Regions from separate parts of the Brevibacillus sp. FW306-2-1A-C05A genome, predicted to be linked through region 1. Evidence: riboswitches for the same ligand, from Rfam matches in the RefSeq annotation. Region 1 holds a riboswitch; each other region holds the start of a gene.

Evidence for each region. A riboswitch is a leader RNA that binds a small molecule or an ion and turns the genes downstream of it on or off. The one in region 1 is predicted to bind cyclic di-GMP.
Region 2: another riboswitch for cyclic di-GMP. It lies ahead of AC3WJN_RS08885 (methyl-accepting chemotaxis protein); the one in region 1 lies ahead of AC3WJN_RS03745 (methyl-accepting chemotaxis protein).
Region 3: another riboswitch for cyclic di-GMP. It lies ahead of AC3WJN_RS07305 (GNAT family N-acetyltransferase); the one in region 1 lies ahead of AC3WJN_RS03745 (methyl-accepting chemotaxis protein).

Annotation. Positions count from the first base shown of each region.
Region 1 covers NZ_JBYSWV010000002.1:173,785-184,264, forward strand. The annotation lists gene AC3WJN_RS03725 (TRAP transporter small permease) at 1-172, shown strand, start outside; gene AC3WJN_RS03730 (TRAP transporter large permease) at 179-1,453, shown strand; gene AC3WJN_RS03735 (FAD-binding oxidoreductase) at 1,471-2,835, shown strand; gene AC3WJN_RS03740 (formate--tetrahydrofolate ligase) at 2,950-4,602, shown strand; cyclic di-GMP riboswitch class I at 4,817-4,916, shown strand; gene AC3WJN_RS03745 (methyl-accepting chemotaxis protein) at 4,990-6,963, shown strand; gene AC3WJN_RS03750 (transporter substrate-binding domain-containing protein) at 7,086-7,955, shown strand; gene cshA (degradosome RNA helicase CshA) at 8,265-9,776, shown strand.
Region 2 covers NZ_JBYSWV010000009.1:86,736-97,215, forward strand. The annotation lists gene ilvN (acetolactate synthase small subunit) at 1-16, opposite strand, end outside; gene ilvB (biosynthetic-type acetolactate synthase large subunit) at 18-1,754, opposite strand; gene sat (sulfate adenylyltransferase) at 2,360-3,511, opposite strand; gene AC3WJN_RS08855 (phosphoadenylyl-sulfate reductase) at 3,535-4,236, opposite strand; gene AC3WJN_RS08860 (hypothetical protein) at 4,396-4,626, opposite strand; gene rplT (50S ribosomal protein L20) at 4,900-5,259, opposite strand; gene rpmI (50S ribosomal protein L35) at 5,351-5,548, opposite strand; gene infC (translation initiation factor IF-3) at 5,579-6,082, opposite strand; gene moaA (GTP 3',8-cyclase MoaA) at 6,345-7,358, opposite strand; cyclic di-GMP riboswitch class II at 7,657-7,740, shown strand; gene AC3WJN_RS08885 (methyl-accepting chemotaxis protein) at 7,877-9,607, shown strand; gene thrS (threonine--tRNA ligase) at 9,682-10,480, opposite strand, start outside.
Region 3 covers NZ_JBYSWV010000007.1:3,066-13,545, forward strand. The annotation lists gene AC3WJN_RS07300 (methyl-accepting chemotaxis protein) at 1-1,463, opposite strand, end outside; gene AC3WJN_RS07305 (GNAT family N-acetyltransferase) at 1,465-2,013, opposite strand; cyclic di-GMP riboswitch class I at 2,175-2,258, opposite strand; gene AC3WJN_RS07310 (hypothetical protein) at 2,542-2,724, shown strand; gene AC3WJN_RS07315 (TrmB family transcriptional regulator) at 2,858-3,667, shown strand; gene AC3WJN_RS07320 (AzlC family ABC transporter permease) at 3,793-4,467, shown strand; gene AC3WJN_RS07325 (AzlD domain-containing protein) at 4,458-4,790, shown strand; gene AC3WJN_RS07330 (DNA alkylation repair protein) at 4,847-5,554, shown strand; gene AC3WJN_RS07335 (amino acid ABC transporter substrate-binding protein) at 5,779-6,555, shown strand; gene AC3WJN_RS07340 (amino acid ABC transporter permease) at 6,679-7,338, shown strand; gene AC3WJN_RS07345 (amino acid ABC transporter ATP-binding protein) at 7,353-8,099, shown strand; gene AC3WJN_RS07350 (KTSC domain-containing protein) at 8,158-8,424, opposite strand; gene AC3WJN_RS07355 (PadR family transcriptional regulator) at 8,874-9,200, shown strand; gene AC3WJN_RS07360 (VanZ family protein) at 9,205-9,954, shown strand; partial or broken gene AC3WJN_RS07365 (glycoside hydrolase) at 10,102-10,480, shown strand, end outside.

The DNA.
Region 1 (10,480 bases):
TCTCGTGATGGTTCAGCAAGGCTATCTGCTGTCTGCCAGAAGCATGGTTCAAAAATCACCCACCCTGCTCATTCCCATGGGCTATGTCTACATGGTGATACCTATCAGCGGTGTTCTGCTCATCATGAACGTGATTCATGTGACATGGAAAGACATTACCGGGAAGGAGTGAGCCATCGTGGGCACGATATTGTTTTTGACGCTGCTTGTGCTTTTAATCATTAACGTCCCGATTGCGGTTGCGTTGGGGCTGTCGGTAGTCGTGGCCTTTATAGTCGAAGGAAATATTCCGCTTTTGGTCGTCATTCAAAAAATGTTTAACGGAACTGATTCGTTCCCGCTCATGGCGATTCCGTTTTTTCTGCTGGCGGGCAAGCTGATGGAAACGGGCGGGATCTCGGCAAGGCTGATTCGCTTTGCCAATACGATCGTCGGCAATTTGCCCGGCGGACTGGCTATCGTGGCGGTTCTCGGGTGCACCTTTTTCGCCGCGATCTCGGGCTCGTCGGCTGCGACGACGGCTGCTGTAGGGGGCATTCTGATTCCGCACATGGTTAAAAAAGGGTACGATGTGCGCTTTTCCTCGGCGCTGCACGCAGCAGGCGGAACGATTGGCGTCATGATTCCTCCCAGCGTGCCGATGGTGCTGTACGGAGTGGCAGCGAGCACGTCGATTAACGATCTGTTCATCGCGGGCATCGGCCCGGGCATTCTTGTCGCGATCTCGCTCATCATCTACGCGTACTGGGTCAGCAAAAAGCAGGGCTGGGGCGGCGGAGAAAAGCATTCGGCAAAAGAAATCTGGCAGGCGTTCAAAGATGCGATTTTGGCGATTCTCATGCCAGTCATTATTCTGGGCGGGATTTACGGCGGCGTCTTTACATCGACGGAAGCTGCGGTCGTGGCGGTCGTGTACGGGCTTGTCGTCGGCCTGTTCGTTTACCGGGAGATCAAGTGGCGGGACCTGGGCGAAATTTTCAACAGCGCAGCCAGCATGACGGCTGTCATCATGCTGATTATTGCGACCGCCAACGCGTTCGGGTTTTTGATGACGAGAGAAAACATTCCCCAGGAGATCGCGCAGTTCATGCTGGGGATTACGGATAGCACGATCATTACGCTGTTGATTATCAATATACTGCTCCTGATTCTCGGTACGTTCATGGAGACGGCAGTGACCATCATTCTCCTGACTCCGATTCTGTTGCCGATCATTCACACACTGGGGATTGATCCCGTCCTGTTCGGCGTTATCATGGTCGTCAACTCGGCCATTGGCATGTTGACTCCTCCGGTCGGAATTAATCTGTTGGTAGCGGGAAATATTGCCAAGCTGTCGAATACAGAAATTGAGAAGGCAGCCATTCCGTTTCTGATCCTGTTATGTGTAGATTTGATGCTGATTACGTACATTCCGGAAATCAGCCTGTTCCTCGTCAATCTGAGCAAGTAGCGAAGGAGAGAGTATGCGTGGACTATCAACAGCAATTAGTGAGTCTGCTAGGAGAAGACAGGGTGACGACCAACCCGACCGTTCTTGTGCACCACAGCCATGACGAATCGTATCACACGCCGCATTTGCCGGACGTAGTCGTGTTTCCGCAGACGGCGGCAGAGGTCAGCGCAATCCTGAAGCTGGCCAATGAAAAGCGGATTGCGGTGACGCCGTTTGGACTGGGCACCAGCCTGGAAGGGCACGCGATTCCGTACGCGGGTGGCATCAGCATGGACTTTTCGCTGATGAACCAGGTGCTGGAGGTGCGGCCGCAAGATTTTCTCGTGCGGGTGCAGCCAGGCGTGACGCGCACCCAGCTAAATCGCGAGCTGAAAAAGCACGGCTTGTTTTTTTCCGTGGACCCTGGGGCTGACGCGACGCTGGGCGGCATGGCGGCCACCAATGCGAGCGGAACGACCTCGGTACGCTACGGAGTGATGCGCGATCAGGTTCGCGATCTGGAAGTGGTGCTGGCCGATGGCCGTATCATCCATACGGGCAGCATGACAGCCAAGTCTTCGTCCGGGTATCACCTGACCGGAATGTTCGTCGGCTCGGAAGGGACATTGGGCGTGTTCACCGAGCTGACGCTGCGCGTGTACGGGATTCCGGAGGTGACGATGGCAGCGCGGGCCAGCTTCCCGACAGTTCAGGACGCGGTAGATACTGTCGTCGATATTCTCGGAGCCGGGATTCAGGTGGCGCGGATCGAACTGGTTGACGAGCGCTCCATTCGCCAGGTGAATTTGTACAAAGAGACGAGCTACCCGGAAAACCCGACGCTTTTTATCGAGTTTCACGGCAGCGAGCAGAGCTTGGCGCACGACATCGAGTTTGCCCAGACGATCGCGACCGAGCACGGCTGCACGCAGTTTTTGTTCGAGACCGATTCCAAGGCGCGGGCTGTGCTCTGGGATGCCCGCCACAATCTGGCCTACGCCTTCGTGCATAAGTCGCCAGGGAAAAAGATGATGGTGACAGACGTATGCGTGCCGTTTTCCGAACTGGCCGGAGCAGTGGTCGACGCCCGACAGGCTATTGACCGCTCGGGTCTGGACGGAGCCGTACTAGGGCATGTGGGCGACGGAAACTACCACGCGATTGTGATGATAGACGTCCATGATCCCGAGGAAATGGCGCGCGCCGAGGCGCTGAATGCGCATCTGGTAGAGTACGCGCTCGGCAGAGGCGGGACGTGCACCGGAGAGCACGGCGTCGGAGTCGGCAAGGTCAAATACCAGCGCAAGGAGCACGGAGCGGCGCTGGACGTGATGCGGTCGATGAAGCAAGTCCTCGATCCGAACGGCATTTTGAACCCGGGAAAAATATTCGACAAATAATGACAGCCTGCATTCTGAATGCGCAACAGAATGCAGGTTTTCTTTTTGCGAAAAGTGGAGCGCCGGAAAGGAGAACAAACTGCAATGTGGAATGTAGAAGATTGGTAAATAAACATTTCGCAAGGCAGGGAGGCAGGTATGAAGTCGATTGTTGAGATTGCCAAGGCAGCAGGTATCGATGAACAGGATCTGGAGCTTTACGGAAAGTATAAGGCAAAAATCTCTGATGAGCTGTGGGATAAAATAAAAGACCGACCTGATGGCAAGCTGATTCTCGTTACCGCGATGAATCCCAATCCGGCAGGAGCAGGCAAGACGCTGACCACGATTGGTTTGTCGCAGTCGCTCAATCTGCTTGGAAAAAGGACGATTGCAGCGCTCCGCGAGCCGTCCCTTGGCCCGTGCATGGGGATAAAAGGAGGAGCTACCGGAAGCGGCAAGGCGCAAATCCTCCCTGCGGATGAAATCAATCTGCATTTTACTGGCGACATTCACGCCATTACCGCGGCGCACAATTTGCTTGCGGCGATGATCGACAACCATATTTTCCACGGCAATCCGCGGGGCATCAATCCGAAAAAAATCGTCTGGAAACGGGCGATGGACATGAACGACCGCGCGCTCAGAAATATCGTGGTCGGGCTGGGAGACGGCAACGGCATGACGCGCGAAGACGGCTTCATGATTACGACCGCATCGGAAATCATGGCGATTTTGTGCCTGAGCGAGAACCTCGCCGACTTGCGCGAGCGGCTGAACCACATCATCATCGGCTACGATTTTGAAGACAAGCCAGTCCGGGCGGAAGAAATCAATGCGGTCGAGGCGATGTGCGTACTGCTCAAGGAAGCGATCAAGCCAAACCTCGTGCAAACGATTGAGGGCACGCCAGTCATCGTCCACGGTGGTCCGTTTGCGAATATCGCGCACGGATGCAGCAGCGTGATCGGCACGAAGACAGCCTTGAAGCTGGCCGACTACGTCGTAACGGAAGCGGGCTTCGGCGCTGACCTGGGCGCGGAGAAGTTTTTTGACATCAAGTGCAGAAAAGCCGGGCTGACGCCATCGGCAGCAGTCGTGGTCATTACCGTGCGTTCCTTGAAGTACAACGCCGGAATCAAAGTGCCGGATTTGGCCGAAGAAAACCTCGCCGCATTGGAAAAAGGCTTCGCCAACGTGCGTCGCCATCTGGAAAACTTGCAGAAGTTCGGCGTGCCGGCGGTTGTAGCGATCAACCATTTTGCCACTGATACCCAAGCGGAGATCGACGCAGTCATGGCGCTGTGCCAGGAGGCAGGTGCCGAGGCGGCGCTGTCCAAGGCGTGGGCAGAAGGCGGAGAAGGCGCAATCGAACTGGCGGAAAAAGTGACGCGCGCGGCAGAGCGCCCTGGGCAATTCCGCTTTTTGTACGAAGAAGACCTCGGCGTGAAGGAAAAGATTGAGACGGTGGTCAAAGAAATTTACCGCGGCTCCGGGGTAGTCTTTTCGCCGCTGGCGACAAAAACGATCCAGAAGGTAGAGGAAATGGGGCTGTCCCATCTGCCTGTGTGCATGGCGAAGACGCCGTACTCCTTTACAGATCGGGCCGATCAGCTTGGCGCCCCTGTCGGTTTTACCATTCAGGTGAGCGAAGTGCGGATTTCGGCAGGAGCAGGCTTCATCGTCGCCTTGACCGGAAGCCTGGTGACGATGCCGGGACTCCCGAAGAAACCTGCGGCCGAATCGCTGTATGTGGATGAGCACGGGCACGTGGAAGGGCTGAGCTAAACGAAGAAGTCAAAAGTGGACGACAGGCTGACACCAACAACAAGCTGTCAGACTTTTTACGATTTTTTCGCAATTATTTCGCAGAAAGTAGTTTACTTGTCAAACAATTTGGGTATAGATTTTGTGTGGAAAAAAATCCAAGCCATTATTTTAAAGTTAACCCACATTTTTCCGATGTTGTGCTATAGTATTTTTATACAGATAAAACGACAAAAAATGACAAAGGCAAACCTGTTGAAAGGCAGGGACGCAAAGCCACGGGTCTAAGGCAAGCAGAGCGCATCTTCTGCTGCTACGATAGCCGGGTTGCCATGCCGTACACGTAAGAAGGCTGTCCGGGTGGCAGTCTTTTTTGTTGCCAAAAAAAGATAGGAGGTACAGCGTGAGATGGAATCCAGTTTGAAGAAAAAGCTAATCGTCGTCATGTGCCTGCTCTTGATTGTCAGCTTGGGTACGGTCTGCGGTGCCAGCTACTACAGCTCGTCGCAGTTGCTGTCGTCCAGCCTGGACAAAGAAGCGGAACTTACGGCCAGCAATCTTTCCATCAGAATCGACAGCTTTTTCCAAGAAAAAATCGGAATTGTTGAAACGATCGGAGAGATGATTTCCGCCGACAACAATTTCGACCATGACTTGAAGCTGATTCAGGAGGCGCAGAAGAAAAACCCCGAGTTTGAGACGTTTTTCTTTTCCTATGACCTGAGCGGCAAAAAAGTCATCAACTTCAAGGGCGAGGAGACGAACCCGTCTGATCGTCCGCATTTTCAGGAGGCAGGACGAGGCGAGGGGAAAATCATCGTTTCCGAGCCGGTCGTGTCGCAGCGGACAGGCAACTACATCGTGACGATCATCGTTCCGCTGATGAAGGACAATCGCCAATACGGCTATGTCGGTTCGACCATTCCGATCAACGAGATTCAGAAGACCGTTTCCGAGGAGAAGTTCGGACATAGCGGTTATGCCTTTTTGGTGAGCAAAAAAGGAACGTATATTTGGCATCCGAACAGCGAAGTCATTTTGAAGCAGTCGGTGCTCGACAGCAATATTCCTGAGTTGAAAACCGCCTTTGAAGCAACGGCACAGGGCGGTCGCGGAATCATTCAATACGAAGAGGGACAAGCGGCGCAATTCGCCTCCTACGCTTCGACCAGATTGAACTGGGGAGTGTTCATCACTGCTCCGGCCAAAGACCTGCACGCTCCGGTCAACGAACTGTCGATCAAGCTGCTGGCTATTTCCTTGGTCGTTCTGGCGGTGGGCATCATTTTCGTGTACTGGCTGTCGGTTCGTTTGGTTCGACCGATCCAGCGTCTGAACCAGGCCGTCAATGTCGTCGCCCAGGGCAATCTCACAGAGACGGTCACGGTGGCCGGAAAAGATGAGATCGCAGTGCTTTCCCGCGACTTCAACCAGACCGTCTCGCACTTGAAAGGCTTGATCGAAGGCGTGTCGCAATCGTCGGAGCAGGTGCTGCGCTTTACGCATGAAGTGTCGGCAGGAATTGAACACGCGACCGAAAACGTAAACCGGATCGGGACGTCAATCAACCAGATTGCCAGCGGGGCCGAGGCACAGGCTACCAGCTCCAAGGACGTCGCCTTGTCCATGAATGACATGGCGGCGGGGATTGTGAAAATTGCAGAGACATCCGCGCATGTGTCCGAAGCGGCGCGCGAGGCATCGGATCAGGCCGAGCAAGGCGCAGCAGTCGTCGAGCAGGCCGTCCGGCAAATGGGCAGCATCGGAGAGGGCACGACCAGAGCGGCTGAAGCCATTGAGCGCTTGAACAGCCGATCCAAGGAGATCGAAGGGATTCTCGATACGATCAGCCAGTTAACCTCGCAAATCAACCTGCTTGCGCTCAACGCGTCGATTGAGGCAGCGCGGGCTGGCGAGCACGGCCGCGGCTTTGCCGTCGTGGCGGGAGAAGTGAAAAATCTGGCGCATCAATCCGAGGAGTCGGCTGCGAAAATCGCGGCGCTGATCGGGGAAATCCAGCAGGATACCCGCCACGCGGTAGAAGTGATGAACACCGGCAATCGCGAGGCGCAGGAAGGCATTTCGATGATCGAAGAGGTGCGGGATATTTTCGCGCATATTTTGGAATCGTCGCGCAATGTTGCCGCCCATATTTTGGAGGTGTCGGCGGCATCGGAGGAAATGTCTGCAGGCTCTGAGCAGGTGAGCGCCTCGGTCGACGAAATGTACAACATTGCCAAGCTTGCCTCGGAAGACGCGCAGAAGGTCGTGGAGGCCACGGCCGAACAGTTGCAAGCCATTCAGGACATTGCCCGTTCGGTCGAGCAGTTGAACACGGTCACGGAGGAGTTGCAGCAGGGCGTAGGCAAGTTCACCTTGTAAGACCTTGTAAGGCTAAAGCCCGTCCCTGGTTAAAGGGGGGATGCCATGTAAGGGATGAGACAGCTCGAAACAGCAGATGGGCATGAGACAGACTGATCGACAATCGGGAGGAGAAGAATCTAATGAAAAAGTGGACAAAAAGAATGATGGCGAGCGCGCTCGCTGCAACGATGCTGATGACTGGAACCGGAGCGTTTGCTGCTACTACAGGCGCGCAAACCGGGCAGACCGCAGCAGTGGAAGCGGTCAAAAAACAGGAAAACAAACAGGAAAACAAACAGTTTGAGTCCCGCCTCGACGAGATTATCGCACGGGGATACATTCTCGTGGGCACACCGGGCGACTACAAGCCGTTCACATATTTGAACCCGAAAACGAACGAATTTGAAGGCTACGACATCGACGCGATGAAAGAGTTTGCGAAAAGCCTTGGAGTAGAAGCGCGCTTCGTGCAAACCTCCTGGCCGACGCTGATGGACGATCTGCTGGCGAACAAATTTGACATCGCGGTCGGCGGCGTGACCCGCAACACCGATCGCCAGAAAAAAGCGCACATGGGCGATCCGTACATCGAGTTCGGAAAAGCTCCGCTGATTCGCGTGCAGGACAAGGACAAGTACAAAAGCCTGGAAGACATCAATAAAAAAGAAGTGCGCATTGGCGTGAATCCGGGCGGTACCAACGAACAGTTCGTGCGCGACCATTTGAAAAACGCTACCGTTACTGTCGTGCAAAACAACCTGGACATCCCTGGCCTTGTCGCCAACGGCACATACGATGTGATGATTACCGACACGATCGAAGCCATGGTGTATTCCAAAGCCGATTCCCGCCTGTACGCGGCTCTGACGGACAAGCCGTTTACCCGCAGCGAAAAAGCGTACATGATTCCGCGCGGCGACTTTATTTTCGCCAGCTATCTCGATGTCTGGATGGACGAAATGAAGCTGCAAGGGAAATTCGACGAGCTGTTCCATAAATGGGTAAAATAATCGCGGTGCCGGGTATGAAAGCGCGATGACGGAAGAAAGCAGTCCTGTCTGGATGATCCGGGCAGGGCTGCTTTTGTTTTTGCAGTTAACGGAGGTATGTTTCTGCGCCAATCTGTTGAGACTAGAGGAAAATGGGCACAAATGCCGTTTGCAATTTTACAGGATGCATGGTACGATTACAGCTATGTTCTTTGTGGGGTGCTTATGTACAATCGGAGATAAAAGGGCATGTTCCGGCTGTAAGGAATAGTGCCCTTTTTTAGTGAGGATTTTATAGAAGAAGGTAAAGTAAAAGGAGACTGACGTTCATTGACTACATTTTATGATTTTGGTTTGCATCATTCTGTTGTAAGAGCGCTTGGCAATATGGGATTCGAAGAGGCGACTGCGATTCAGGAGCAAACCGTTCCTGTTGCTCTGCAAGGCCGGGACTTGATCGGACAGGCGCAAACAGGTACAGGGAAAACGGCTGCATTCGGGATTCCGCTGGTGGAACGCCTCGATGAAAACAACGGCAACATTCAAGGGGTTGTCCTGACGCCGACTCGCGAGCTGGCTGTGCAGGTAGCAGAAGAAATCAACAAGATCGCCCAGTTCAAAAACATTTCCGCGCTGCCGATCTACGGCGGTCAAGACATTACCCGCCAGATCAAGGCGCTGAAAAAGCGTCCGCAAATCATCGTGGCAACGCCGGGACGTTTTATGGACCATATGCGCAGAAGAACCATCCGCCTCGACGCGATCGAGATCGTCGTCCTGGACGAAGCGGATGAAATGCTGAACATGGGCTTCATTGATGACATCAAGGAAATTTTGCAAGAAGTGCCTGACAACCGTCAAACGTTGCTGTTCTCTGCGACTATGCCGAGAGCGATTCAGGAAATCGCGCAGCAGTTCATGACAGAGCCGGCACTGATTTCCGTCAAGCCGAAGGAAGTCACCGTTCCAAACATCGAACAGCAATATATGGAAGTTGCCGAAAAGCAAAAATTCGACGTGCTCTGCCGCTTGCTCGATATTCACTCGCCTGAGCTGGCGATTATTTTCGGGCGCACCAAGCGTCGTGTAGATGAGCTGTCGGAAGCGCTGACCAAGCGCGGCTACGGCGCTGAAGGAATCCACGGCGATTTGAACCAGGCAAAACGCGACAGCGTGCTGCGCAAGTTCAAGGAAGGCACGATCGAGGTGCTGGTGGCGACAGACGTTGCTGCCCGCGGTCTGGATATCAGCGGCGTAACGCACGTATTCAACTTCGACATTCCGCAAGACTCCGAGAGCTACGTTCACCGTATCGGCCGTACGGGTCGTGCCGGGAAAACAGGTCTGGCGATCACGTTTGTCACTTCCCGCGAAATCGACCATCTGCGTCTGATCGAGCGCGCGACAAACCGCCGCATGGAGCGTCGTTCGGTGCCGACGATGGCAGAAGCGTTGGAAGGCCAGCAGCGTTTGACCGTGGAGAAAATTTTGGAGGCGTCCGGCCGCGAAGACTTGAGCGCCTACAAAACATTGGCGGAGCAATTGCTGGAGGATATTGATTCTGTGACGCTCGTGTCTGCTGCCCTCAAGCTGCTGACCAAAGAGCCGGATATGACTCCGGTTCGCCTGACCGAAGAAGCGCCTCTGCGCGTAGGCAAGAAAAAGACGTTCCCGAAAGGAAAAGGCGGATACGGCTCTGGCTCCGGCTTCGGCGGCAAACGCCCACCTCGCCCGCGCAGCGGCGAGTTCCGTCCTCGCAGTGGCGATTCCCGCCCGCGCGGCGGCGAGTCCCGCTCCCGCAGCGGCGAGTCCGCAGGAAGACCATATAACAAACAGCGCTAAGCGCTACCGATAAGGAAAAGCCGATGCAATGGTGATTGCGTCGGCTTTTTTTGCATGCAAGAAAGAAATGGAGAATGAGGGATATTTTGGTAAAAATTTCTCTTGAATTTAAAGCCAATCATTGTCAAAATGGATTCCAGTCAGAATGACTAATAATCGTATAAGGTGGCAGAATCTCCATGGAAAACAGGCATGTCATAGCGTAAATTCTGATACTGATACCTGCGGTAGTTTCCGTTTACTTTTGGTTTAATCCCAAGAGTTTAATACCCCCGGGATATCAATTGGCCGTTGATGGTTACGTCATTTCTAAGACATTAATGTCTATCTTCGCTATGTACACACTTTCAAAACTAGGATACTTCATTCTGAACAAAAAGGATTAGCTGGTTAGCCAATCCTTTTTGTTTGTTACTTGGGGATCACTTTGCGTCGATTAGTTTGTATTCACCGAATTTCGGATTTTTAACAACATAGGTGTTACTAGAGACGACTTTTCCAGTGACCAGGTCAATCATTTCCCTAGTCCCCTCTTCAACGCTATATTTCACTCTGTATCCCATATATACAGTTTTATTGGCAGGGACATTTAATGTGTAGCCAACAGTGCTACTAATGGAACCGCCTACGGTAACGGGTATTCCTTTGATATTACCCGACACACTGGGAGAGAATGTGACAGATTCTTGAGTCGAGGTCAATGC
Region 2 (10,480 bases), on a different contig from region 1:
TCGTATGTGTTTGCATCCTAGTCGTCCCCCAATTCCATCTGATCTAATGTGTCGCCCGACGCTACCATCGGATACACGTTTTCTTCCTGCGCGACGCGGAAGTCCACGACGACTGGCCCATCATGGCGCAGCGCTTCGGCCCAAACGGCTTCTGCCTCTTGCGGAGTGGTGGCCCGCAAGCCTTTGACGCCGTACGCTTCCGCCAGCTTGACGAAATCCGGGCTGCACGTCAGGTCGATCTGGCTGTAGCGATTGTCGTAGAACAGCTCCTGCCATTGGCGAACCATCCCCAGGCACTGGTTGTTCACAATCGCGACCTTCACCGGAATGTTGTACTGGGAGACGATCGCCAGCTCCTGGTTGGTCATCTGGAAGCCGCCGTCGCCCACTACGGCGATTACCGTGCGATCCGGGTGCGCGATCTGTGCGCCAATCGCTGCCGGGAAGCCAAAGCCCATCGTGCCGAGGCCGCCGGAAGAGATAAAGGAGCGCGGGTGCTTGAACTTGTAGTATTGTGCTGTCCACATCTGGTGCTGTCCAACGTCTGTCGTGACGATCGCTTCCCCATCTGTGGAGCTGTACAGAAGCTCAATGACCGCTTGCGGCTTCAGTACGTCGCCGTCTTTTTTGTACTTGTACGGATACTGTGCCTGCCATTCCCTCAACTGGCTGATCCACGCCTCGGAATCGCATTTGCGGGCAACCGGAATCGCTTTGGCCAGGGTGCTTTTCACATCGCCTGCCACAGTGACGGCTGTCTCGACGTTTTTCCCCAGCTCGGCAGGGTCGATGTCGACGTGGACGATGCGGGCTTTCGGAGCAAACTCCTTGGTGCGTCCCATCGTGATCCGGTCATCGAAGCGAGCGCCGAGGCCGATGACACAGTCCGCATTGAGCAGCGCCTGGTTGGCTGTGTAGCTGCCGTGCATGCCCGGCATGGCGAGCGCCAATTCGTGCGTGCCCGGGAAACCGCCCAGCCCCATGAACGTGTTGATAACCGGGATGCGCGTCTTCTCCGCAAAAGCGAGCAGCTCTGCTTCGGCTTTTGCGGCGATGATGCCGCCGCCTGCCAAAATGACCGGGCGCTTCGCTTCGCCAATCGCGTCAACAAATGTCTGCACCTCTTCGTCTGTCGGCACGAGCGTGTCGCGGTAGCCGCGAATCTCGACCTTGTCGGGATAAGTGAACGGCGCCTTCGCGTTGGCCACATCTTTTGGAATGTCGATGAGGACCGGGCCCGGACGACCTGTAGAAGCGATGTGGAACGCTTCCTTCACGATGCGCGGAAGCTCGCGGACATCGCGGACGAAGTAGCTGTGCTTCGTAATCGGGATGGTGATTCCGGTAATGTTCGCTTCCTGGAACGCGTCGGTTCCGATCAGCGACTGGGCTACGTTTCCGGTGATGCACACCAGCGGAACCGAGTCCATCTGGGCTGTCGCAATTCCGGTTACGAGGTTGGTCGCCCCCGGACCGGAAGTGGCGATGCATACGCCCGGTTTGCCAGTAGCGCGGGCGTATCCGTCTGCTGCGTGGATCGCGCCCTGCTCATGGCGAGTCAGGATGTGCTTGAAGTAGCTCCCGTACAAGGAATCGTAGATCGGGAGCACCGCTCCGCCTGGGTAGCCGAAAATGTATTCGACTTCCTCCAGGATCAGACAGCGCAGAAGCGTTTCTGCTCCTGTCACTTCCTCCCCGAACTGAATCGGTGGAATGCCGTTCTTTTTCTGCAATTCGGCCATTTCAACACTCATTTTCCTCTCCTCCTCCCACTTCTTAAAGCAGCTATAAAAAATACCTATGGACACATAGAAAAACCCTTTCGCCCCGACACGGTTCGGTTTCCATGTCTTTTGGGGCGAAAGGGTTCGCGGTACCACCCAACTTTATCGGCGCCTCGCGGTCAGCCGATCTCAGCCAGTCACAGCAAATGCGGACTGTAACACGCTAACGGGTGTCAATCGGTTTTCCCTACTTTTTGCACGAGGCAAATTTCAGCAAAACAGCTCAGAGGTGAGCAATGCAGCGTACCCTATGCCCGTTCTCAGCAACCAGGGCTCTCTGTAAAAGGGGAGACGCGCACCATCCTCGTCATAGCCTGCTATTATAACAATATTTCTAATATTGTTGTTGTCAGAAAATAAAGTGTTACGTCTGATTATAGCTAGGCACTTTGGGGGTGTCAACGAAAACAAAAAGATTTTACTATACTTTCGTCCGAACGGATGCTCAGTAGAAAATGCCGGAACGGCGCGGTTTTTGCGTGAAAGCGGATACATTTTCTTTCGGCTTGTCCCCTTTCTCGGGCAAGGAAACGGACCGGCAATGCCCGCCCTTCCCTTTTGTTCGCAAACTTGTTTTACAGATTGTCGCGAAGTCCCTCGATCAAAATTTGCGCCACCTCGGGACGGGTAAATTCCGGCGGCGGGGTCTGGCCGCTGCGCAAAAGCGCGCGCACTTTTGTCCCGGACAGCGTCAGATGCTCGCTTGCAGCGTGTGGGCACGTCTTGGCCGTCGCCATTCCTTGGCAGGCTGTGCAATAAAAGCTGTGCTCATAAAACAGCAACTGGATGCCCAGCTCCTCTGGCGCAAATGCAGAGAAGATGTGCTGCGCGTCGTATGTCCCGTAGTAATCGCCCACGCCCGCGTGATCGCGGCCTACGATGAAGTGCGTGCAGCCGTAGTTTTTGCGGACGAGCGCGTGGAATACCGCTTCTCTCGGACCTGCGTAGCGCATCGCCGCCGGGAAGGCCGCGAGCAGCACGCGCTCTTTCGGGTAGTAGTTTTCCAGCAGGGCGAGGTAGCTTTTCATCCGCACTTGCGCGGGGATGTCATCTGACTTGGTTTCCCCCATCAGCGGGTTGAGAAAAAGCCCGTCGACGATTTCCATTGCCGCCTTTTGAATGTATTCGTGCGCCCGGTGGACGGGATTGCGCGTCTGGAAGCCGACGACGCTCTTCCAGCCGTTTTGGGAAAAAAGCTCTCTCGTCTCGCGCGGCGTCAAATAATATTCGGCAAACCGCTCGGGCTGCGGCCGCTTGAGCACATGCACCGGACCGCCCACGTACAGCCCCGGTTTTTCCATCAGCTTTTTCACTCCCGGATGCGCCCGGTCCGCTGTCCGAAACACTTGTCTTGCCTCCCGGGCTTTATCGGGCTGGTAGAGGCTTTGCACCTGGAGTATGGCGTAGTCTTCGCCATCTTCGCCGCGCAGCCATACCGCATCCCCCGGCTCGATGTCCGCGTGCTCGGCCGCATCGACTGCCAGCGTCACGGGCAGCGGCCAAACCGTCCCGTCTGCGAGCCGCATCCGCTCCACGACGGAATGGTAGTCGTCCTCGCAAAGAAAGCCTGTCAGCGGGGAAAAGGCGCCAATGGCGAGGCAGTCTATGTCAGACAACGTCCATTGATCGACCACGATTGCTTTTTTGCCAGCGGCTCTGGTTATCGCTTCCGGCTGACTTTCCAGCCGTTCAATCAGCGTCCCACCGTGTGGCGAGATCGTATGCATAGCGTGTCCTCCCTTTTGTTCCCTTACTTGTGCAGGCCGCATTCGGTCTTGTCAAAGCCGGCCCAGCGGCCCGCGCGCGGGTCCTGCCCTGACTGGACAGGCCGGGTGCAAACACTGCAGCCAATACTTGGATAATTGCGGTCATGCAAAGGGTTGTAGGGGACATCGTTCGCGTGTATATATGCCCACACCTGGTCCATCGTCCAGTCCGCGAGCGGGTTGAACTTCACCAGCTTGAATTTATCGTCCCATTCCACTTTTTTCGCATTGGCGCGGGTAGGCGCCTGATCGCGGCGAATGCCGGTAATCCAGGCGTCGTAGCCGGACAGCACCCGTGTCAAAGGCTCTACTTTGCGGATTTGGCAGCACAGATTCGGGTCTGTCTCCCACAATTTGTCTCCGTGGCTCTTCTCCTGCTCAGCCAGAGTCATCTGGGGCAGCACCTGGATAAATTTCGTCTGGTACCGCTCCTCCAGCTTGTCGCGCGTCTCGTACGTCTCGGGAAAATGTTTGTTCGTATCGAGATAAAAAACAGGTATCGTCGGGGCCAGTTTGTGCAGCATGTCGATCAGCACGACATCCTCGGCACCGAAGCTTGAGGCGAGGACGAGGTTGCCTGCGAAGTGTTCCACCGCCAGAACAAGCACATCCTGCGGGGATTTGGCTTCCATCCGGTACGCCCACACTTGCAGCTCTTCGTCCGCCATCCTCTGGCGATTGCTCATCAGCGAAACTCCTTTCCTGCTAGGATTCCCCCACCATCATATGTCGGGAGGCAGGAAGTGGCGATTCGTCCTGCTGACAAAACTGCCGCGACGGCACCGAAAGAAACGAAAAGAGCGACCAGACCTGTAGCCCGATCGCTCCTCGCGGATTGCTCCCTCTTATTTTTTGTCAGAGTCACTGTTTGCTGCCGGGAAAATAAACGAACTGCCTGTCGGAATCGTGTTGAGATTCGCCTGGTCTACATTTTGTGCCGCCGGTGCTCCTGTGATGAAGACGACGGGTGCTACGTAGGCATCATCCTTTTCTTTGGCGAACGCTCCCGGAACGAACAGCGCCGAACAGACCACCGCAGTTGCACCCATCATTACCATCCACTTTTGTTTTTTCATCTCTACTCTCTCCTATCCAATGTTTTCCTTTGACGCTTTTTATTGTACGGCAGGGAGCCATCCTCTCGACACGGACGGGAGATTGTTTTTTGCTCCAACCTGAGACGGAGCCGCCTCTACGCCCGTTGTCCATTTTCTTTAAAAAAACGATGGCGTTTCCTTGCTGCCCTTGCGCTTTTCGGATGTTCATTCATAGGGGAGAGCCTCTCCGACAAGCAAAAAAAGCCGACCTTCCCCACCAGGAAAGATCGGCTTTGCTTTTTGCGTATGTGCTTACGCGTTCAGTTTGCCTTTTGCAACTGCTGCCAGTTCGTTGAACGCAGCTTTGTCGTTCACAGCCAGGTCAGCCAGCATTTTGCGGTTCACTTCGATGCCAGCCACTTTCAGGCCGTGCATCAGACGGCTGTAGGACAGACCGTTCAGGCGAGCTTGCGCGTTGATACGGGTGATCCACAGTTTGCGGAAGTCGCGTTTCTTTTGACGACGATCGCGGTATGCATAAAGCAGGGATTTCATTACTTGCGCATTAGCGGATTTAAACAGGCGATGTTTGGAACCGAAGTATCCTTTCGCCAGCTTCAGGATTTTCTTATGACGACGGCGTGTAACAATGCCACCTTTTACTCTTGGCATACTAAACTCCTCCTGGTCTTTCCAGCATGGCGGCCTACTGCTAGGCGCTTAGGGAGCTCATGCTGCGTAATGTGTGTAATGATGCGAAAACTTACAGGTAAGTGAGCATTTGCTCCATGCGTTTTTGATCGCCTTTGGAAACGAGTGCAGCTTTGCGCAGGTGGCGCTTTTGCTTAGTCGTTTTGTTGGCGAACATGTGGTTACCAAATGCGCGGTCGCGCTTCAATTGGCCGCTTCCAGTCTTTTTGAAACGTTTTGCAGCAGCCTTGTTGGTTTTCATTTTAGGCATCTGAAAAGTCCTCCTGTCTAAACTACTATCTTACTTTTCCGCTTTCGGAGCCAGAATCATAATCATGCTGCGGCCCTCGATCTTCGGTTTACGCTCAGGCGTAGCGAGATCTTCACACTGAGCAGCTACACGCTCCATAACGCCAAGCCCGATTTCGGAGTGGGTGATTTCACGTCCACGGAAACGGATCGTACACTTCACCTTGTGGTGATCCTCCAAGAACTTGCGGACGTTGCGAAGCTTGGTTTGAAAATCGTGTTCTTCGATGTTAGAAGAAAAACGCACTTCTTTCAGCTCGATGATCTTCTGGTTTTTCCGTGCTTCTTTCTCCTTTTTCGCCTGCTCGTACTTGAACTTTCCGTAGTCCATGATACGGCATACAGGCGGTTTGGCTGTCGGAGCAACGTTTACCAGATCCAGTTCGGCTTCCTGGGCAATGCGCAACGCTTCCCTGAAGGGTACGACTCCCAATTGGCTCCCGTCAGCGCCGATCAAACGGACTTCACGGGCACGGATCGCTTCGTTGATTAACATTTGATCCTTGCTAATACTTGCCACCTCCGTCAATTTCGAGAAGGAACAAAAATGTGCGAACGCATCTGCGCCCGCACATATCTCACCTAAGCAATTTCATCAGATCCAAGGATCTTTGCATAAGAGTTACCTGTCAACAGTCGTGTCGGACGTCGACCCAGGTGAGAAGCTGGGCGCCTCTGCTTGTTCTCGAAGTATGAAGTGTTTATACACGCAACTTATAATACAAGGTAGAGTTGTCTTTGTCAAGGCTTATCGCTTTTTATCCTCCGATGTGGGACATTTCCACCTTCGGACGCTTTTGCAGCCCCGGCGTTTCGTCCAGCCGTTCTTCCGAATAGCGCTCGTCGCGCTTTTCCCAGATCGCGCGAATCTGCTCCTGGATTTCTTCGTCGCTTCGCCCGCTGCGCAGCGGCTCGCGCAAGTCATAGCCGGCGGAGGCGAACAGGCAGTTGTACATTTTCCCCTCTGCCGACAGCCGCGCCCGCGTACAGGTAGAGCAAAAGGCTTGTGTCACCGACGAGATCAGCCCAATCTCCTGATCGCTCCCCTCGTAGCGGTAGCGCGAAGCGACCTCGCCGAAGTAGTTCGCCTCGACCGGGACGAGCGGCATTTCTGCGTCGATCATCCGGACGATTTCGCTGGAAGGCACGACCTGATCGAGCTTCCAGCCGTTGCTGTTGCCTACGTCCATGAACTCAATGAAGCGCAGCGTATGGCCTTGCTCGCGGAAATAACGGGCCATCGGCAAAATGTCCTGGTCGTTGACACCGCGCTGGACGACCATGTTGATTTTCACCCCGAGTCCCGCTTCCGCCGCCGCGCGAATCCCGTCGAGCACAGCATCCACCGGATAGCCTCTGCCGTTTAACATGCCAAACCGCTCGTTGTCCAGGCTGTCGAGGCTGACGGTGACGCGATCAAGCCCGGCTTCCTTCAAAGCCTGGGCATGGCGGGCGAGCAGCGAGCCATTGGTCGTCATGGCGATATCGTGAACGTCCTCTATTTTTCGAATCATTCGTATTAATTCAGGCAAATCCCTGCGCACGAGCGGTTCTCCGCCCGTAATCCGGATTTTCCGCACGCCGAGCGCTGTGAATATTTGGGTCAAGCGGGTAATTTCTTCAAATGACAGCAGTTTGTGCTGCGGCAAAAATTCAAACTCCGGCCCGAAAATTTCAGCCGGCATACAGTACCGGCAACGAAAATTGCATTTGTCTGTCACGGAAATGCGCAGATCACGGAGAGGACGCTTTCGTGTGTCACGTACTTGCATCTGCTCTAGCACTGGTGGTCACCCTCCTTTTCCTGGCTGAGCCTGGCATGCCACTCTATCTCCAGTTTGTCTCGTATTGATGTCCAACATGCGATTCCGGCTTTTTATTAGCGTACCATATTCCGCCTGCGAACGGCTCCTGTTCCTGCACTTTTCGCTGTTGCAAAAGCGGTCGCAAGCCGATGAAAATCGGAAAAATGACCCGGTGCACGCCAATGTGCAAACCGTTTTTTTTGACTATTCCCTTTTGTATAAACATAGGATAATATGACTATATATTATGCTCTATATATTCCTCTTCAATAAGGAAAGCGAAGATCAGCCGTTTGTATGTGGGCACTTGAATGGCTGGGAGCGAGTAGTGCAACCGACCCTATTTTCGTTGTAGGGTCGGTTTATTTTATCCCAGAACAAAGGCCTTGTCCACTGCTCAGAAACGGCAAGCTGCAGCAATGGCAATCGCCCCCTCTTTCTCAATTTTTGAGTAAAACAATAAAATGTAAAATTCGGAGGTCTGCATGCAATTTTTTGCAAAGAAAGCAAAGCCATGGAATGAGTATGTGAAAGCTTCCCACGCAACTGACATTACCGAAGTGGGCGAACGCGTGAAAGAGCGCCTGTCTTTTTTGGGCGTGGATCAGGATACATTGGCGCACGTCAAAGAGGCTGCTACCACGCTTTACCCCTTTAAAGCAGAGATCGTATCCAAGTTTTACCAGTCGATCACTAACGTTCCCCACCTCCAGAAGATCATCCTCGACAACTCCAGCCTGGAGCGGTTGAAAAAAACTTTGGAGGTCCACCTGGAGCAGTTTCTCACAGCAGAAGTCAACCATGAGTACGTGAAAACGAGAATTGTCATCGGGCAAGTTCACAGCCGCATTCATCTGACAGCCGATCATTTTATTTCTGCACACCATCTGCTGATTCAGATCATGACCACGATTTTGATGGAAAAATGGAGCAATCAGCCGCATCAGATGATGAAAATGGTCACCGCTGTGCAAAAATTGGCAGCATTCGATCAGCAACTGATTGTGGAAGTGTATATGGAAGAGACGTTCAAATCGTTTTTGTTCGGCATCTCCGGCATGCTCAACCATATGACCCAGCTCGACACGACGAAGCAGCTTATCTCGGGAATGGACGAGCAGATCGAGGAAAGCCACAGCGTCACCGCCGCAACGGAAGAAATGAGCGCCTCGATTCAGGAAGTCGCCAACCACGCGGTCAAAGTCGCGGAAGGGACAGACGAAGCGGTGCAATCCGCTGAACAGAGCAAACAGATCATCAATGCCGCTCTCGGCGACATCCGCCAGGTGGGCCACGTCTTTGTCGAGGTCATGAGCAGGGTAAACCAGCTCAATCAGGAGATTCATCAGACACAGGACGTCATCCGCATCATTCGGGAAATCGCCGAGCAGACCAACCTGCTCGCGCTGAACGCCAGTATCGAGGCCGCCCGGGCCGGAGAGCAAGGGCGCGGCTTTGCAGTCGTAGCCACTGAGGTGCGCAAGCTGGCCGAGCATACAAAAGAACAGATCAGCCGGATCACAGACAACATGGAGTCGCTGCAACAAGTTTCGAAGCGAGTGACGGAGCAGATGGACAGCACGAGCAAGCTGGTGGAGCGCAGCGTCGGGGAAGCCCAGTTCGCCGATGTCGCCCTGAACAAGATTGTGTCCACCATGCAGGAAATCAGCCAATCCACCTCGCAAATTGCCGCCATGACCGAGGAACAGGCTTCTTCTGTCACGGATATCGCCCACCGCAACTCCACGATTTTTGACCTGAGCACACATTCGCAGCAAATCGCCAAAGACACCGCGCAAATCATTCTCGAACTGAGCCGGAAAATGGATGAGTACCGCAAGACGTTCTTTACGATCAATGTCAAATTGAGCTACAAAGACATCGTGCGCGTGGCCAAAACGGATCATTTGCTGTGGAAATGGAAAATTTACAACATGTTCCTTGGTTTGGAAAACCTGGTCGCCGCAGAAATGGCCTCGCACCATCACTGCCGACTGGGGACGTGGTACTACAGCGACTTGCCGCCGCTTGTGCGCAACAACCCGACATTCAAAAAGCTGGAGGAGCCGCACAAATTAGTACATTTTTACGCCAAGCAGGCAGTGGAAAAATACCAGGCCGAGGATCTCGCCGGCGCCCAGGAAGCGTACGAGCAGCTTCAACGGGCGTCCCATGAAGTCGTAACACTGCTTACCCGTCTGGAAAATGAGCTGTAGCAGTTGTCGCCACCGTTTTCGCCAAAAACAAAAGGGCCGTTCCCACCGTTCGGGTGAGAACTGCCCTTTTTGCTTTACTTCATTTCGTTGATTTCGGCGCGGATTTTTTCCACGAACTCATCAACGGTCATGGCGCCTTCATCGCCTACTCCCCGTCTGCGTACAGACAGAGTGCCGTCTGTCACTTCTTTTTCCCCGATAACCAGCATGTACGGGATTTTTTGCACTTGCGCTTCACGGATTTTGTAGCCGATTTTTTCGTTGCGCGCATCCAGCTCTACGCGGATGCCAGCTTGTTGCAGCTTTTCTTTGACTTGCTCGGCGTACGGAATGTGCACCTCGCTGATGTTCATCAAGCGCGCCTGGATTGGAGTCAACCAGACAGGGAATGCGCCTGCGTAGTGCTCGATCAGGATGCCGATGAAACGCTCCATGGAGCCGTACATCGCACGGTGCAAGACAACCGGACGATGCTTTTCGTTGTCTTGGCCCACGTAAGTCAGGTCGAACTTCTCCGGCATTTGGAAGTCGAGCTGGATGGTTCCGCATTGGTGACGGCGTTTCAGCGCGTCGGTAATTTGGAAGTCGATCTTCGGTCCGTAGAACGCACCGTCGCCTTCCTTGATTTCATACGGCATTTCCAGTTGCTCCAGCACCTTTTTCAAGGAGCTTTCCGCTGTTTCCCACAGCTCGTCGGAGCCCATGGAATCTTCCGGGCGAGTCGAAAGTGCTACGCTGTATTCAAAGCCGAACACTTTGTAGATTTTGTCGATCAGCTTAATCATGTTTTTGATTTCGCTCTCGATCTGGTCAGGGCGGACGAATACGTGTGCGTCATCCTGGCAGAAGGTGCGAACCCGCAGCATGCCGTTC
Region 3 (10,480 bases), on a different contig from region 1:
TACGTATTCAAACCGCGAATTTGTTGCTCGATCTTTTCGAAGCCGCCGGATACTTTGACGATTTCCTCTTTTTGCTCGGAGACGAGCACGAGGACTTCTTCGAGGCTTTCCTTGTTTTTGTCGGTGATGTCTGCGTTGACCTCGACTTTGGCGTTGACTTCCTGAATCATGCTGTGGACGTGGACGATGAACTCTTGCAGATTTTTCGTTTTCTCGGCGAAGTTGTGCATGTAGTTGTCCACGTTCGTAAACATTTCCTGAACCTCCATGATCCCTTCGCTGTTTTTCTCAAACGACAGTTGGGACTCGGAGATCATGTCGGAGACGAGCTTCATTTTTTCGCGAATCGTCATCAACAAGGTAGAGATTGATTCGGAGGACAGCTTGGAAGATTCGGCCAGCTTGCGCACCTCGTCCGCTACGACGGCAAAGCCGCGACCATGCTCGCCTGCACGGGAAGCCTCGATGGTCGCATTGAGCGCCAGCAGGTTGGTCTGTGCCGAAATTTCCGAAATCGTTTGGATGATTTTTTCAATGGATTCCGTTTCTTTGTTCAGCTCTTGGATCAGCTTGTTCGTGCCTTGAATGTCCTTGATAAAGCGCTCGAAGTCGTTGCCGATGTTGCTGATGCGCTTGCTGCTTTCATTGGTCGCTTCTTTGGTCGATTCTACGTATTCGTGCATTTCGGTCACGGAGCGGGTCATGTCCTCTACCTGGAGGTTGGTCGTGCCCATCTCGCGGCGCAACTCGTTGGTGTTGTCGGTCTGGATCGAGAAGGAGCGCATGATCTCCTGAAGGGCAGCCACTGTCTCCACCGCGCGGACGTTGACGCCATCTGTAACCTTGTTCAAATTCTCCTGATATTCCTGGACGGAGTTGAGCGATTCGTTGATCTGGTCCAAAATGCGCTGCAGCGACTCTTTGGAGGCGATCGCTTGCTGCTTTTGCTCCTCGCTTTCCCGCTGCAGCTTGTTGTTGAAAACTGCGTGCATCATGCTTGTCGCCGATACGAAGCAGAAGGCCAGCAAGTAGTACATCAAATGAACAGGATCGGACGTGTAGAAAATCGCTTCGCCGTTCGTCAGGAAATAGTAGGTGACGATCCCCATGGCTGCGATGATGGTCAAGATGTTAATCAGTTTGTCCTGATAAATGCCCATGACCGCGACGAAGAACATGATCGTCATGATGTTGACCAGCCAAGGATCGAGTCCCACGATGACGAACATGAAAATGCCGATGACAGCGAAGTTGAAAAACTTCATGAAGGGAGCCATCTTGTCCCGCCAGGCTGGCCGGTTGGAAAGGTAGGCAAAAGGTGCGAGCACCCCGTACAAAATCCCCAGCACGGTTAAAACGAAGGAGAACGGAACCCCCATGATGAGGTTCACGATCTGGACGATGGTAATGATGCTCGCAAAAACAATGACCACCCAGTTATTTCTTCTTTGTAAGAGTTCCATGTCAGCTAACCTCAACTTTTATTTGTTTGCAAAGCTCTTGATACCAGGCAAATTCGGGCTTGTCCTTGTTCAAATAGGCTTCTTGCAGGTGGAAGACGGTCGGAATGGCATTCGCCCCTTTGTAGAAGACCATCTCTTTCACTTGCGTCGCTCTGACGTTGTATTTACGGTTAATCAACTGAAAAAAAGCCGGATCTGCCAAACCGACTGCATGCGTATATCCGTGTTTTTCTGCATAATCGATCATGAGGGCAACTCCCCATCGTCCCAGCTTTCCGCGGAACTTGGGCAAGACAGCGAAACTGTCCACTTCGACAACTTTCATATCGCTCGTCAAAACATCCTGAAACAAATTTTGCAGATAAGCAGAAGATTTTTCATGTGGTGTAAATTCAAAAGTCCCGCCTGGTTCGTCCTCATCCGACAACAAAAGATAGACGTCGGAACCATCTTTGGCGTATTCCATCTCGAAGCCCATTGAGGTCCAGACACTTTCCTTGATTTGATGGAAAAGAGCCAAAGATTGTGCTGAATCAACCAGTTTGTACATAATACTCCACTCCATTTTTCTCTCTCTTTGTTTTTTCATGTACAAGTCTAGTGTTGATCGATAAAATGGCGCCTCCTTTCTTCCATGTGAGCATAAAAAAGGCCATTCCCCATGCGGAAATAGCCCAAAGTCACCATCATCTTCCTGCTATGCTCATGATGTATGGCAACCCGGCTGTCATGGTCAAAGACTTTAGACCCGTGGTTTTGCGTCGCCACCTTTCGATGACTTTGCCTTTGTCATTCATTTGCGAAAAATGTATAGAAGTGTCGAATTATGCAAAATATAATCCAAGAGAAACAATCTTGTCAAGTTTTGGTAGGGTAAAGTAACCGATTGTTCATAAATAGTCCGCTCCAAATTGGTAGTTTGGACAGAGAAAGATGCGAGGAAAAACAGAGAAAAGATAGGAATATAGTCAGGTTGTGCCGGGACTTTTGCCAATGGCCGACTCAGCTACTTGCGCCTGGTGCGTAACAAAAATTTACCATCCGTCCGATAACTAGAAAGAACAGGAGGGATGCGAAAATGAGTCAGGCCAAAACGATTGAGTTTCACTTTTCCGGTGGCGAGCTGGTTAAGATCGAGACAACCGAGCCGGAAGAAATCATCCAAATGGTCGCCAACCAAAAGGATGGGTGGCTGCAATACGATGACATCGTGATTAATGTAAGAAACGTTTCTTACATTAAAGTGCGCGATCTCGCTTAGGCTGCTTGCTTGCCAAAAAGGCCCTCGTTCACGGAGGGTTTTTTTTATTTTCGCTTGTGCCGGGAAAAGCACATTGACAAAGGAACGAACCTGAACCTATAGTGAGTATAAAACTAACTACTAAGAGGTCGGGATGGAAGACATATACAAGGAATTGCAAAAGCTCGGATTTTCCCAGTACGAGTGCAAGGCTTACATCAGTCTGCTCAAGCACTCTCCGATCACCGGATACGAAATCAGCAAACGCTCTGGCGTGCCGCGCTCCATGATTTACGAAGTCGTGGGCAAGCTCGTTGACAAAGGGGCTGTTTACACCGTGCCTTCCGAGCCTGTCACGTATGCGCCGCTGCCAGCAAGAGAGCTGGTCCGCAGGCTGCGCGGGCAGTTCGAAGCGTCCTTCGACTATTTGGAAAAAAACTTGTCGGCCTTAGAGTCCGAGCAAGAGATCGACGTCATTCGGCGAATTAGCGGTGACGAGCTGGTGCTCATGGAAATGAGGCAAATGATCGAGCAGGCTGGCGAGGAAGTGTGGCTGTCGATCTGGGAGCCTCAGGTGCCTTTTATCCAGGAGGCGGTGGACAGACGAACCGAAGAAGGGATTTCCGTCTTTACCGTTTTGTTTGGACAGCAAGAGACGCGCGTAGGGACGACGTATCACCATGACTATATGGCGCCTGATGTGGCCGAGGAACGGATGGGCGGGCATCTTACAATCGTCGCGCGTGATCTGGAGGAAGTGCTGATCGCCAACTTCACGCCAAATACGGCTGCCTGGGCGGTCAAGACGAAGGATCCGGCGCTCGTTCTGGTCGCTGTCGAGTACATTCGCCACGATATTATGTTTGCGGAAGTGACAAAGGTGCTCGGCCCGGATAAGGTCGAAGCGCTCTGGCGCAGCAAGCCGGACTTGTACCAGGTGGTCACCGGGAAGAGATTCAAGTAAGCGGAGCGAAGCAGGAGGCAAGCGCGCAAGCCGGAGTGAAATAAAGAGAGAGTGAGGGAGAAGCAGTGGGGCGAGAACAACTGCAAGTAGAAGCATTGTCGAACGCGGGTGAGCAGGGAAGCTTCATGCAGGGGGTCAAGGATTGCATTCCAACCTTGCTCGGGTATTTGAGCATCGGGTTTGCGGCAGGTGTGCTGGAAAAGACCGCTGGGCTGAGCATCATGGAAATTGCCTTGATGAGCATTTTGCTGTACGCAGGCTCGGCGCAGTTTATTGCTGCGGGCATGATTGCCGCAGGAAGCTCGGCGATGGGAATTATCATTACGATTTTGTTTGTGAATTTGCGGCATATTTTGCTAAGCGCGGCTCTGTCGCCCTACTTCCGCCATCTGACGGCGTTTCGGAACATGCTCGTCGGTTCGCTTCTGACAGACGAGACGTTCGGGGTTGCGATCAACGAGGCGGCGAAGCGCAAGCAGATCGACGAAAAATGGATGCACGGTTTGAATGTGACGGCTTACCTGAACTGGATTGCGGCCAATTTGGCGGGAGCCTATTTCGGACAGTGGATCGCCAATCCCGAGCAGTTGGGCCTTGATTTCGCTCTGCCGGCGATGTTTATCGGCTTGCTGGTGCTGGCGATGATGAGCCGCAAGCAAATCCGGCTCGATATCGTCGTCGCCATCAGCGCAGTCGTCATTGCTGTAGGCGTGTCTGTCTTGTATCCGGGCAACCTTGGCGTCATCGTAGCTACGCTGTGCGCATCGACAATCGGGATGGTGATCGAAAGATGGAAGTGAGATGGGATATCTTCCTCATTATTGTAGGCAGTGCGCTGGTCACGTTTTTGCCGCGGGTGCTGCCCTTGATGGTGCTGTCGCGCATGGAGCTTCCCGCGTGGGGCGTCCGCTGGCTGCATTACGTGCCGATCGCGGTCATGGCTGCACTGGTCGGGCAGGAGCTGTTTTTGCAGGAGGGAAAGTTGTCGCTACTAGCCAATGTCGAGCTATTGGCGGCGATTCCGACGTTTCTGGTTGCGATCGTGACCCGCAGCCTGCTGGGCACGGTTGTCGTCGGGATGGTTTCGATCATGATCTTGCGCTACCTTTTCCCGCTCTTGTAGCAGGGAGAAAGCAGCCGGAAAATGGGTAAACTAGGAAAAAAGGGAGGCGGACGCGAATGACCGTGGAAGAAGTCATGCAACAGTTGGAAGCGTTGGGCACGGAGCAGACGAAGAAGACGTTCATGCGCCATGGTGCCAGGGAGCCGTTTTTTGGCGTGCGAATCGGCGACATGAAAAAGCTGGTGAAGGCAGTCAAGCGCGATCAAAAGCTGGTGCAAGCGTTGTACGAGACGGGCAATCACGACGCGATGTATTTGGCGGGCCTGGCGATCGACCCGCAGACGGTGACGAAGGAACAACTGCAAAGCTGGGTCAGGCAGGCGTACTGGTACATGCTGGCCGAGTACACGGTTGCGGGTGTTGCCGCCGAAAGCTCGTTCGCCCTGGAGCTGGTACGGGAGTGGATCGAAGCGGAGGAGGAGATGATTGCAGCTTGCGGCTGGAGCACGTACGCCAACTACTTGTCGATCACGCCTGACGAGCAGCTCGACCTGGCGGAAATCAGCGCCTTGCTTGCGCGGGTGAAGCAGACGATCCATCAGGAAAGAAACCGGGTACGCTATGTCATGAACCAGTTTGTCATCGCGGTTGGCGCGTCTGTCACGGAACTGCATGCGGAAGCGGTGCAGACAGCGGAAGCGATCGGAAAAGTCCAGGTGGATGTAGGCCAGACGGCGTGCAAGGTCCCGTTGGCGACGGAGTCTATCAAAAAAATCGAAGAGCGCGGCAAGATCGGACAAAAAAGAAAGACGTGCATCTGCTGATCGGCTGCAGGACGAAAGCGCCTGCAAGCCCGTCTCGCGCGCGAACAGGCAAAACGCTGGGGAATCCGGCGTTTTTTGTTTAGGAATGCTTTTCCTGTGCGCTTTTCTTTGCTAAAGTCTCGACTCTTTTTGGATGATGTGCTATCATGATACCTTGTTAACGTATTACCACTTTATCAGAGTAAAAACAAATAGAGACTAGCCGAACTAGGGGGAGAATCACGATGAAAAAATTTGCTTTGCTGTCACTGCTTTTCGGAGCTGTCTTTTCACTGGTAGTGGGCTGCTCCAGCGAGAAAACAGGCGCTGACGCCAATAAACTGATTATCGGAATCGACGACAAATTTGCGCCAATGGGCTTCCGCGATGAGAAAAACGAGCTGGTCGGCTTCGATATCGACTACGCTCGCGCCGCTGGCGAAAAGATGGGCAAGCAGGTCGAGTTTCAGCCTATCGACTGGGGTTCCAAAGAATCTGAATTGAACAGCGGCCGGATTGATCTGATCTGGAACGGATACACGATTACGGATGAGCGCAAACAAAAAGTGCTGTTCACGAAACCGTACTTGAAAAACGCGCAGGTCGTCGTGACGCTGGCCAATTCCGATATGACGAAGCTCGCGGATTTGTCTGGCAAAGTTGTCGGGCTGCAAAAGCTGTCCTCTGCCGCTGACGCTCTGAATGCAAGCGAGCTGAAAAACCAGGTGAAGACGATCACGGAGTTCCCGGACAACGTACTGGCTTTGAGCGACCTGAAAATCGGCCGCGTCGATGCCGTGGTCATCGACCAGGTCGTGGCGGATTACTACATGACCAAAGATCAGGGAACGTTCAAATTGTTGGACGAATCGTTGTCTCCTGAAGAGTACGGCGTAGGGGTGAAAAAAGGCAACGAAGCGCTGCTGAACGAGCTGCAAAAGGCGCTCGACGCGCTCAATCAGGATGGAACCGCCGCGAAAATCTCGGAAAAATGGTTTGGCGAGGATCGCGTATTGAAATAATGAAAGAAACGATGGCTTCGCCAGGAAGATGGGCGAAGCCACGCTTATGTCACGACGAAAAAACAAGGTCAGGCTCCTGCCAGGAAAGCCAAAGCCTGCCTAATCCACATAGGAGCATGAAATATGAGCGCAGACTACATCCTTTCGATTACAAAACCGATGCTGGAAGGAGCGCAGATGACGATCCTGCTGTTTTTGATCGCCATCGTGCTCTCGATCCCGTTGGGCTTTCTCATTACGTTAATGGCAAAAAGCAGCGTAAAGCCGCTGGCGTGGCTGGCACACACGTACGTGTACGTGATGCGCGGGACACCGCTGCTTTTGCAACTGCTGTTTATTTGCTTCGGGCTGCCGCTATTGCCCGGTATTGGCGAATATTTGGTGATGGATCGCTTTGTCGCTGCCTGCGTAGGCTTTGTGTTGAACTACGCGGCCTACTTTGCGGAAATTTTCCGGGGCGGGCTGTTGTCCATCGACAAAGGCCAGTACGAGGCGGCACAAGTGCTCGGCTTTAGCAAATGGCAGACGACGACCAAAATCATTTTGCCGCAAATGTTTCGCGTAGCGCTGCCCGCCGTGTCGAACGAATCGATCACGCTTGTGAAGGATACGGCGCTGCTCTATGCGGTCGCAGTGCCTGAGCTGTTGCATTACGCGCAAACGGCTGTGAACCGGGACTTTACGATCGTTCCCTTTTTTATCGCGGGCGTCATCTATTTGCTGATGACCCTCTTGTTGACTCTGTTCTTTAAATGGCTGGAAAAAAGATTTAAATTCGAATAAAGGACTGGCGTGAAATGGCGATCATTCAAGTAAGCAATCTGAAAAAATCGTTTGGCGAGCTGGAAGTTTTGAAAGATGTCTCGTTTGAGATTCAAAAGAACGATGTGGTCGCAGTGATTGGCCCGTCCGGTTCGGGAAAAAGCACGATGCTGCGCAGCCTGGTCTATCTGGAGCAGGTAAATGGCGGGAGCATCCGTGTCGCGGATGACTTTCTGGTGAAAGACGGCGTCTACAGCTCCAGCCAGCAGATCAAGCGGATCACGGGGAAGATGGGGATGGTGTTCCAGCACTTCAACTTGTTTCCGCATCTGACCGTGCGCGAAAATCTGGAGATTGCGCCGCAGGTGGTCAAGGGGGAGCCGGAAAACGTCATTCGCGCGCGAAGCGGGGAGTTGCTGGAGAAGGTCGGGCTATCAGACAAGGCAAACGTCTATCCCGCCAAGCTGTCAGGCGGCCAAAAGCAGCGCGTGGCGATTGCCAGAGCGCTCATGATGAACCCGGACATTTTGCTGTTCGACGAACCGACGTCTGCGCTCGATCCCGAACTGACGGGCGAAGTGCTCCAGGTCATCAAACAGCTTGCCTCCGAGCATATGACGATGATGGTGGTCACGCATGAGATGGGCTTTGCAAGAGAAGTAGCGAGCCGGATTATGTTTATGGATAATGGAGAATTTGTCGAGTCGGGAACGCCGGAAGAGCTGTTTACGAATGCGCAGCACGAGCGGACGCGCGCCTTTTTGCAGCGGGCGTTGAAATAACAAAGCAGCCCTCTGGAGGCTCCCGGAGGGCTGTTGCGTGCCCGGCCCACGGCTTGAATTACATGACCTGGTAGTGCAAATAGCGTTGGCTAATAAACGAGTGAAAATGCTCACTGAACGAATCGGCATTCAGGAAGGCGTTGTAGGCATAAGGGGAGACTTTGCAGTAGACAAATTCGCGGCCGTCGTGAAACTGGATGTAAAGGTGTTGCGACTCCAAGTCGTAGCGGGTGGCTTTGATGAGGTCGGAATCCAGTTGCTTGTACTTGGGCTCTTCTTCGGTCTTGTTTTTACGAGAAAACCATTGGCGAAAAAAAGATTTCACTTCGCGCCATACTCCTTTTTGTCTATTTCTCCGAGGCTTTTATTTTACTCAAAAACTTGTATTCGGAATATAAAAATAACGCACCGATGACAAAATGAGCCAAGAGAACCGTATGTAGAGCATAGTGTGGAAGGGTAGCAAGCATGTGTATTCCTCCTGTTTGAGAGAATGAAGTCACAAAATGAAAGGCGACTCGCGTGTGCTGCTCGGGACATCTTCCTTCTGCCCGGTTCTTCGGACCTGTATTCTAGTTGTGGAGTAAGGAGGAATTTTCTGAACCATCCTGTCGATCTATGGAAGTGCTTGTCGAAAATAGTCTATATTACCTATTTTATTTTTGCCAATAGTAATTTAGGATCAATAAATGTTGTCGTTTTTCTTTTTCAACTACCTTGTAACACGATGTATAATGTGCTACTCTCTACTCAGGCTTGGAAGGAGTTGTTACTGTGAACAAGGAGTTGCTGAAAGGGAGCATTGATCTTCTGCTGCTCTCGCTGATTGCGCAAAAGGATCAATACGGCTATGAGCTGGCGAAAAAGATCCGCGAGAAAAGCGAGGAAGTCTATGAAATCGGGGAAGGGACGCTGTACCCGGCTTTGAAGCGGCTGGAGAACCAGAAGGCCGTGGAATCGTACTGGGGCGAGTCGAAGGAAGGCGGTCGCCGCAAGTATTACCGCATCACCAGGGAGGGGCAAAAGCTTTTGGCAGACAAGATGAAAGACTGGCAGAGTCTGACGCGGCTGGTTGCGCTCTGCAACGAGGGAAGTGAGTAGGACCGTGAAACTGGAAGAATACGTCGATCAAGTCGTCAATGGTTTGCCCTGCTCCAGGCGGGAAAAGCAGGACGTGAAGGACGAGTTGCTCGATCATGTGACGAGCATGAAGCAAGAGTTGATGGAGGAGGGCTATGCGGAGCAGGAAGCGGCTGCGCTCGCTATCCAGCGCTTTGGCCCTGTGGCTGAGCTGAAAAGCCAGCTTGCTGCGTCCATGCCGCTCATCGACAAGTACGTGCGCAAATGGGTGCTGGCTTTGTTCGGCCTCTATGTAGCGGCTTGCAGCTATTTGCTGCTGCTCTCGCCGGACAGGTGGCACCGCAGACGGTTCACGCTCGAATGGAAGGAGCGGATGCTGCGGCACGGCGCCCCGGAGTACACGTATATTTTTCAAAATACGAAGCCGATGCGCACGCTATTCGACTACGTGTTCCACTACGAGCATTACAGCGCCTATACGATCGCGTACAACCTGCTTGGCAACATCGCGCTGTTCATGCCGCTCGGGCTGCTGCTGCCGTTGTTGTTTGCGTCGTTCCGAAATAGGCACCGCGTGTTTTTCACGGCGTTGTTCGCCAGTCTGGCGATTGAGTTTTTGCAGTTTTGGCTTGCTTTGGGCAGCTTCGATGTCGACGACCTGCTGCTCAACGTGCTGGGCGGCCTGTGTGGATACGGACTGTTCCGGGCGGGCGCGGCATTTGTGTACAGGCAGCGGAGCAGAGAAGCGGACAAGCCGTTTTCCACGCTTTCATGAGCAGAAAAAGGGGATGGCGGTCGAGCCTTTGCTGCCTGCCAGCGCAAGAAGATCGCGGGAGAAGAGGTTGCTGCTTTTCTCTACGCTTCTTGCGCTCATAAACATCGTAATACGAGGTATATAGTCATTCGATTGTGGAGGGAAATTATGAAAAGAATCGTTCTCGCTTTGCTGCTGCTTGTCATGAGCGGCTGCGACAGTGCGGCGCAAAACCAGCCGCAAACCAATCAACCGCTAATCGAAACCGGGCAGCAGCTCGCGGCGCCAAAGCAAGCGCTGCCCTTCTCCTTCGAGGTGAAGCCGGAGACGTTCGAGCTGTTTGTGGAGAGCGGCGGCAGCCGGGAGCGTGCGTCAGAGCCGCTGCCGGCGCGACGCGTCGAGCAGTTGCAAAAAAGCGAACAGGAAGTGAGCTGGAGCTATCCGGACGACAAGCTGCAGGTGCGGATCAGGCAAGCGGCCGATCACTTGCAAATCACCCTGACCTCGACGGGGACAGAGAGCTTTTCCTGGCCGCTTGTGAAGGCTC